Regions from separate parts of the Lentilactobacillus curieae genome, predicted to be linked through region 4. Evidence: predicted binding sites of a transcription regulator. Region 4 holds the regulator's gene; each other region holds the start of a gene.

Region 1 (2,190 bases), 710 kb from region 4:
CTAAGGGAATGATTGAAGGACTAATGCGTTCAGTTATTAAGTGGGCACCGGTAGCAATTAAAGATCCAGATAACTATGACGCTCGTGCCAACCTAATGTGGACAGCAACCATGGCTCTTAACGGAATTGTTGGGCTAGGGGATGTTAATGGTTGGACAGTTCATCCAATGGAACATGAGTTATCGGCTTACTATGATATTACTCACGGAGTAGGACTAGGAATTTTGACACCTCGTTGGTTAAAAGTGGTTGCTCAAGATAGTTCAACTCACGAATTAATGGCAAGATTTGCAAAAAATGTTTGGGGAGTCGACGCGGATAACGTTGACGATGCAGCTAATCAAGCAATTAAAGAAACATACGATTGGATTAGTTCACTTGGATTTGAAATGACACTTCCTGAGGTGGGCATCAAGGATGAAACCAATTTTGATGCAATGGCTCAAAGTGCAGTTGAAACTGGTAATCTGACTGAGGATGGATATATCAAACTCAGTGTTAACGATGTTAAGAAGATTTATCAAGACTCATCAACGCCAGAAAACTTATAATTTTATAGATTTTGTTTAAAAGCCCGTTAGATTACTGTTTAGCGAGCTTTTTTATTTTATAAAAAAATCACAAGAAATTGCTAAATGTAAACTGGTAAGTGACGCACAATCTATTGCTAGTAAAGAAATTGCGTTGGATATCAATAAGTGGTACAGAACGTCAACCCTTGATAAGCGGGAAAGACAACCGTTTGCACAAATAGGGAAATGGTGTTAGTATAATGACGTTGAATTGAGATGGCATTTTACAAATGTTTGCTCAATGTTTCGCATACTGACATTTTATTACTATTTGGAGGAATTAATTAACATGAAAGCACTTGTTCTAGAAGGCGTAGAAAAACTAGAAATTGAAGACATTAAGGCTCAAGATTTAAAGCCTAACGAAGTATTGATCAATACTGCATATGCTGGTATCTGTGGTACTGACCACGCATTGTATGCTGGTCTACCAGGTTCAGCTGATGCTGTTCCACCAATCGTTTTAGGTCACGAAAACTCAGGGGTTGTGGCTGAAGTTGGTTCAGAAGTTACTGACCTTAAGCCAGGCGACCGTGTATCTGTTGACCCTAACATCTACTGTGGCCAATGTGAATACTGCTTAACTGACCGTCCTGAATTATGTAACAACCTTTCAGCTGTTGGTGTTACTAGAAACGGTGGTCTTGAACAGCAATTTACTGCTCCTGCATCAGTTGTATACCAAGTTCCTGACAATGTTTCATTGAAAGCAGCTGCTACTGTTGAACCAATTTCATGTGCCGTTCATGGAATCAAGTTACTTAAATTAACTCCATACCAAAAAGCACTTGTTATCGGTGATGGATTTATGGGTCAATTATTTGCCCAAATTCTTCAAGCATACGGTGTTCACCAAGTTGACCTTGCTGGCCGTAACGAAGCAAAGCTTGCTAACAACAAAGAAAACTTCGGCGTAACTAACACATTCAACACTGAAACTGACAAGATTCCGGCTGACTACGATGTAGTTATTGAAGCTGTTGGTCTTCCACAAACTCAAGAACAAGCAATCGAAGCAACTAAGAAGGGTGCTCAAGTATTGATGTTTGGTGTTGGTAAACCAACTCAAAAATTCTCAATGAACACTTACGAAGTTTTCCAAAAACAATTAACTATCCAAGGTTCATTTATTAACCCATACTCATTCAAGGATTCACTCGCAATGCTTTCAAGCGGCAAGTTGAATGTTGAAGATTTGATCAGCCATGTTCTTACTCTTGAAGAAGTTGAAGATTTCTTAACTGGTAAGATTACTAATGTAAGTAAGGCTGTTGTTAAAGTCGGAGATCAAGATTAAGATAGGTGATATAGATGACTGAAAACACTCAAAATGTTGATGAGCCAAAAGGGAGTACGTTATCTCCAGCAATGGCAACGTTCTACTTTGTGGTTTCATTGATCATTAATTCGGCTGGTAACGTTTTGACTTTGGTTACTAGTGCAAAGATTCATCCTTCATTCTTAGGATCAGCATACTGGACAGCTGCTGAAGCTAACCTTGGTACTGCTCTTCACTGGAACCTATTTTGGGCATTCTTGATTCTAGGAATGTTAATTTCATTGCTTAACGCATTGTTAGTAGGTAAGTTTGATATTAAGCGGATTTTTGGAAACTTGA
Region 2 (2,190 bases), 880 kb from region 4:
AATGATGCTCTAGTCAAGGCCATCGATGAAATTCCAGTATCGTAGCCCATCTTCGCCGCAAGGGCTAACAGAATGTATGAAATTACTCCCGCAACTACCATTGTTACAGATGCCGTCGCAAATCCACACGCAGCCATTACTCCCCCAACGTACCAAGTTCCATTATTAGCATTGGCTCCAACCCAAGTGGCAAACATGTCCCAGAACGACTGATGCCGATGTTGTTTTTCAATAACTTCAATTTGACCAAACCGTTTTTCTTCCATAATAGCTCCTAACTAAAAATCCCCTTATGCGCCGTGGCATAAGGGGATTTCAGCAGTCTATAACTGTTGTTAAGTCGTTCCTTATAGCCTCACGGGACTAATTAAAGGTTTAATTTCTAATGATTGATTATACGGTCAAATTGACATTCGCGCAATAGCTTTATTGAGCTAAATATCCACCATCAACAACAAATTCTGATCCAGTAGCAAATTTAGATTCGTCGGATGCAAGGTAAACACACATATATGCAATATCGTTAGGTTCGCCGATATGTCCCATTGGTGTTTGAGTTCTTTGTGATTGAGCCTCTTCAGCACCTGGAATATCATCTACCAATGGTGTCTTAATGTAACCTGGGTGAACTGTGTTAACCCGAACATCATAATCATTCAGCGAGCAGTGCAAAGCTGCTGACTTAGTCAATAAACGAACTCCACCCTTTGATGCGTTGTAGGCAGCTAAATTAGGATCCCCAACGAAGCCTTCAATTGATGACATATTGATAATTGAAGCCCCTAAATTCTTATTCTTCATGCGAATAATTCCTAATTTAGTACCATAAAATACACCGTCAAGGTTAATTGACATCAACTTACGCCATTCTTCTGCAGTGGTATCTTCAATATTCTTAGCAAGTGCAATCCCAGCATTATTTACTAATGTAGTAACCTGACCAAACGCTTTTTCCGTTTCATCAAATAGGTCAGTCCAACCCTGCTCATCTGATGCATCATGCTTAATAAACCGAATTTGGTCTGGGGTGCCAATTTCTTTAGCAGCCTTTTCGCCAACCTCTTCTCGACGACCAGTGATTACAACCTTAGCGCCTTCTTCAACAAACTTTTGTGCAACTGCGTAACCAATCCCTAAAGTACCTCCAGTAACGATTGCAACTTTACCTTTTAATCTATCTGCCATAAAAAAATCCCCCTTACTTGTTTTCATGTAAACGATATCACAATTTACCAATCAGCTGAAATAATTACTCTGGTGAGTTGACACTCACTTTGAAATTGATATAATTAGTTTGAAAAGTGAGTGGCCACTCACTAAGGAGGCAAACTAATGACTGACCTTATTAAAGTAACCAACGTTAATAAGTCTTATAACGGTAAGTTAACGCTTGAATCAATTAATTTAGTAGCTAAATCCAACCAAGTACTAGGTTTACTCGGTCCTTCTGGGGCCGGGAAAACCACACTAATCAAAATCATTATGGGCATGGAACATCCTGATTCTGGAACTGCGACCGTTTTTGATCAGCAAATGCCAAATCGAGAAGTATTACAGTCTATCGGGTTTATGGCTCAAGAAGACGCTTTATATTCAAGTTTATCCGCTCGCGAAAATCTTCGGTTCTTCGCAGAGTTATTTCAACTAAATAAAGATGATATTGAGAACCGAATCAACTACGTTGCCAGTATCGTCGACCTAGTTCCCGATTTAAATAGGCGGGTCAGCAATTTTTCCGGCGGAATGAAGCGGCGCTTATCACTAGCAATTAGCTTAATTGCAGATCCCAAAATTTTGATTTTGGATGAACCAACCGTGGGAATTGATCCTGAGCTTAGACGGCAAATCTGGAACGAACTCCATAAGTACCGCGATGAAGGAAAGACAATTATCATCACAACGCACGTAATGGAAGACGCCGCTCAGTGTGATAACCTCGCTATGATTAGGAACGGTAAGATAATTAGTTCTGGTTCGCCTGAAGAAATGAAACAAGCGTACCACGCAAAAGATTTGGAAGAAGTATTTTTAACAGCGGGGAGGGTTACAAATGAGAATTCTGTCAATAACTAAGCGAATCATTAAGGAAATGCGCCGTGATAAAAGAACTTTGGCGTTGATGTTTGTCGCCCCTCTATTTATTCTGACGTTAATGTTCTTTTTGTTTCAGCAAAATTCTGACGTTGTAGC
Region 3 (2,190 bases), 590 kb from region 4:
TTGATGAGTATGGCAAGCATCATCATTTTGAGTCAAGTGCTGTGAAGAATGACCAATCTGTGTTTCGGTTAACCGATGTTTGGGAGTTGGAGGATAAGCTTCATTTTGATGTCGCATTTATGGTTAACCAGACAACAATTGAATATGTAGAAGATTTAGATCGTTTAACATAAAAAAATCTCCCGAGACAATTTTTAAAATTGCCATTCGGGAGATTTTTTAGTTAGCTTAAACATTAGTAGATGAAAACCTCGTCATCAGTCTTTGAGAACGGATTTTCTTTATCAATGTGATCATAGAACAGAGTTCCATGCAAGTGATCAATTTCGTGTTGGCACACGATGGCGGGGTAGTTCTTTAAACGTAAGTGGTGGTCCTTGCCATCAACATCAGTATATTCAAGCGTAATTCTAGCTGCACGAGGAACGTATCCAGGGATATCTTTATCCACTGAGAGACAACCCTCACCTTCAGTCAGAGCTCCGCGTTGAACTGAATTTGAAACGATAACTGGATTAATAATTACATCTTTGAAAACAGGCTCTTCATTTTCATCCTCAGCAGGTACCATTACTGAAGCCATCATTTTTGAAACCCCAACTTGAGGAGCAGCTAGTCCAACCCCAGCACGGAGACCGTATTTCTCACATAATTCAGGATCTTGACTCACTTCAAGATATTCCATTAAATCATGAGCTAACTTACGATCTTCATCCGAAAGGGGAAAGCTGACCTTTTCAGCTTGTTGCCGTAATACTGGATCTCCATCACGGACGATATCTTTCATAAGAAACAAAGTTAAAACCTCCGAAGTAAAAATTTTCTACAGCTTATTTTAGCGTAAATTTCCAAAAAATACCATGGAGCGTTATCACTAAGCCTTATTAATTTTTTCACAAAGTCGAGAAATGAAAATATAGTGAAACCCGTTTACTACTTTTAAAAGGTAAGCAGTGAAAAAGTTGCTCTAAAGCAGTTGTAAGGGCTTGCAAATTTTCAGAAACAATGCTAAATTTTACTTGTGGTTGTAAAAAGATCGTTTGTGCATCACAAGTCTAGCTTTTTAGGAAAGGAAGTTATTTATATGGCAGCAAAGAGTAAGCAAGTTGTTGACTTTGCCAAGATCAAATCAACAATGAGCGATCCATACAAGAAACCAGTTCAAGTTATCGACGAGAATGGAAAGATAGTTGACCAGGAACTATTCGATACATTCAGCGACGACGAATTAGTTACTTTGATGGAAAAGATGGTTTGGGAACGTACGCTCCATGAACAAACCATGAACTTTTCACGTCAAGGCCGACTTGGTTTCTATGCTCCTACCTACGGGGAAGAAGCTTCAGAAATGGGAATTGCCCATGCAATGCAGAAGCAAGATTACCTATTTCCGGCATACCGTGACTTACCACAATTGATCCAACATGGTGCAACTGTTGAACAAGGATACCTATGGTCCAAGGGACACTACTTAGCAAACCAATATAATCCAGAAGGAACACGTTCATTATTCCCTCAAATTATTATTGGTGCTCAGTACGTACAAACTGCAGGAGCAGCTCTTGGTATCAAGAAGAACGGGGAAGAGAACACAGTTGCTTATGCATTTACTGGTGATGGTGGAACATCTCAAGGTGATTTTTATGAAGGAATCAACTTTGCGAGTGCCTTCCAAGCACCAGCTGTATTCTTTGTTCAAAACAACGGATTTGCAATTTCCGTACCTCGCCATAAGCAAACTGCAGCTGAAACATTAGCTCAAAAGGGTGTTGCTTCAGGTGTTCCTGCTACACAAGTAGATGGAATGGATATTTTAGCAACCTACCTAGTAGCTAAAGAAGCTCGTGAATTCGCGGCAGCAGGAAATGGCCCAGTTCTGGTTGAAACCTTAACTTACCGTTTCGGTGCCCACAGTTCAGCCGGTGATGATCCTAGTCGTTACCGTACTAAAGATGAAGAAAAACCATGGTTCGATCGTGACCCATTAATTCGTTTAAGAAAGGTTCTTACTGATAAGAAACTTTGGGATCAAGCTAAAGAAGACGGACTTGTTGAACAATACAAGGGTGAATTTAAGGAAGCTATGAAGAATGCCGAAGCCGCACCAGAACAAAAGGTTACCGACTTCTTGAAGACAACCTTTGAAACCCCAACTCCAAACGTTCAACGCGACATTGAAAAATACGAAGC
Region 4 (2,190 bases):
CTATTCAACGATAGCAACAATATCCTTTTCATGTAAAACTAAATAGGAGTTATCTCCGTCTTCAACTTCTGTACCTGCGTATTTGTCGAACATAACTTCATCGCCAGCCTTAACTACTGGTGCAACGGTGTTACCATTGTCCAAAACACGGCCAGATCCAACGGCAATAACTTTACCAGTTTGTGGTTTTTCCTTTGCGTTACCTGCTAACACAATGCCACCAACCGTTTTTTCTTCTTCTTTTTGCGTTTCAATAATAACGCGATCTCCTAATGGTTTTAACACGTTAGTCCCTCCATACTGAATGTTTTTAGCAACATTAGCACTCGTTTGATAAAAGTGCTAATCACTGTTATCAATAATATTATTATCAGTCCTAAAATGCAAGCCTCAACGGTTTAAAAATCAAAAAATTCGCCGACGACATGCAAAAAAGCCAAAATAAAAAAGCCAGAGAGAAACTCTCTGACTTAATGATGCTTACTTTCCAAAGTTTTCAATAAAATAGATCAATGTTTGTAATTCGTTTGTCAAATCAACATTTTGAACCAGAACTCTATCAGGAACTGAAATTCGAATTGGTGTAAAGTTAAGGATTCCCCTAACCCCACCTTCAACTGCTTGATCAGCAACTCCTTGAGCAACTTCTGATGGAACAGTCAAAATAATCACTTGGATTTGTTGTTCCTTTAATTGGTTAGCCAAATCACTAACTGGATAGACAGGAACTCCATCTTGGATTGTATTAACGATACTATCATTTGAGTCAAACGCTGCTGAAATTCTAACATTCCCATCTTTGTGGAAGTTAAAGTTTAACAAAGCGTGACCCAAGTTACCAACCCCGACCAAGCCAACGTTAGTTAAATGTTCTTGGTTTAAAATCTGTTTGAAAAAGTTGAGCAGATTATCAACATCATAACCATAGCCCCGTTTCCCCAACGCACCAAAATAAGAAAAGTCGCGACGAATTGTTGCGGAATCTACTTGAACGGCATCTGCAAGCTCCGTTGAAGAAATTCTTTCTTTTCCAGTGTCATGGAGAATATTTAGATAACGGTAATAAATTGGCAATCGTTTTGCTGTTGCCTTTGGGATATTTTCAGCCGTCACGAGTAATTCCTCCTCAATTTTATTTGCTTATTAAAAAGTTTGTGAATCTCTCTTCACTGTTTATTCTATCATAAGATGAGTGCTTGTGAAAACAATTTCAAATAATATTTGATAGCTTTTTCCAGAATGCTGATGTGTGATAGAATGTTAATACTTAGAAAGGTGGATGCCGCATGATTATTTTGCAGGTCCAAGACGTCGCAAAGCGATTTAATGGCGAAAATATTTTTTCCGGAGTCAACTTAAACATCCAGGAAAAAAGCCGAATCGCATTAGTTGGTCAAAACGGTGCTGGTAAGTCAACCCTAGTAAAAGTAATTATGGGAGAGATGACAGCAGACGAAGGAAGTATCTCAGAAAAGAAAAACCTTACGGTGGGATATTTAGCCCAGGATACCGGCCTTGACTCGAACAAAAACATTTACGATGAGATGGAATCGGTTTTTGATGACCTAAAGAAAACAGAACAAAAGATTCATAACCTGGAAGTACAGATGAGTGAGGAAGGCCCATCAATGAGCCCTGACGACTTTTCTGAGCTCTCCAAGACGTATGACAACCTTCGAGCAGACTTTGAGCAAAATAATGGTTACTCGTACGAAGCTGAGATTCGGGGAGTTCTTCACGGATTCGGATTCGGCGAAGATGACTATGATCACAAAATCAACGAATTATCTGGTGGTCAAAAAACCCAACTTGCCCTCGCTAAACTCCTACTTGAAAAGCCTGATTTATTGATCTTAGATGAACCAACTAACCACTTGGATGTTGACACAATTACTTGGCTTGAGGGTTACATAAAGAACTATTCTGGTTCGTTACTGATAATTTCACATGACCGTTATTTCTTAGATCAGATTGTTAATGAGGTCTATGAAATGGCGCACAAAACTCTCAAACATTATCAGGGAAATTACACCGATTTTGTAAAACAAAAAGAGATGCAGACCGCTACCAGAATGAAAGAGTACGAAAAACAACAGGCAAAAATTGCCAAACTTCAAGAATTTGTGGACAAAAACATCGTCCGGTCTTCGACAACCAAGCAAGCCCAAGCAAGAAGAAAACAACTAGAAA

What was found. The regulator Rex, encoded in region 4, represses fermentation and respiration genes when NADH is low (regulators of the CRP and FNR family bind a similar motif). The targets are predictions, from matches to a motif close to TTGTGAANTANTTCACAA.
Region 1: the regulator Rex is predicted to act here: its motif matches at 607-624, upstream of PL11_RS01295 (zinc-dependent alcohol dehydrogenase family protein).
Region 2: the regulator Rex is predicted to act here: its motif matches at 1,211-1,228, upstream of PL11_RS03565 (NADP-dependent (R)-specific alcohol dehydrogenase).
Region 3: the regulator Rex is predicted to act here: its motif matches at 882-899, upstream of pdhA (pyruvate dehydrogenase (acetyl-transferring) E1 component subunit alpha).

Annotation. Positions count from the first base shown of each region.
Region 1 covers NZ_CP018906.1:225,105-227,294, reverse strand. The annotation lists gene PL11_RS01300 (iron-containing alcohol dehydrogenase) at 1-551, shown strand, start outside; gene PL11_RS01295 (zinc-dependent alcohol dehydrogenase family protein) at 862-1,869, shown strand; gene PL11_RS01290 (DUF6198 family protein) at 1,941-2,190, shown strand, end outside.
Region 2 covers NZ_CP018906.1:733,986-736,175, forward strand. The annotation lists gene PL11_RS03560 (cytosine permease) at 1-266, opposite strand, end outside; gene PL11_RS03565 (NADP-dependent (R)-specific alcohol dehydrogenase) at 427-1,185, opposite strand; gene PL11_RS03570 (ABC transporter ATP-binding protein) at 1,333-2,073, shown strand; gene PL11_RS03575 (ABC transporter permease) at 2,051-2,190, shown strand, end outside.
Region 3 covers NZ_CP018906.1:108,362-110,551, reverse strand. The annotation lists gene PL11_RS00625 (hypothetical protein) at 1-173, shown strand, start outside; gene def (peptide deformylase) at 236-796, opposite strand; gene pdhA (pyruvate dehydrogenase (acetyl-transferring) E1 component subunit alpha) at 1,085-2,190, shown strand, end outside.
Region 4 covers NZ_CP018906.1:1,614,014-1,616,203, reverse strand. The annotation lists gene groES (co-chaperone GroES) at 1-285, opposite strand; gene PL11_RS07820 (redox-sensing transcriptional repressor Rex) at 481-1,113, opposite strand; gene PL11_RS07815 (ABC-F family ATP-binding cassette domain-containing protein) at 1,287-2,190, shown strand, end outside.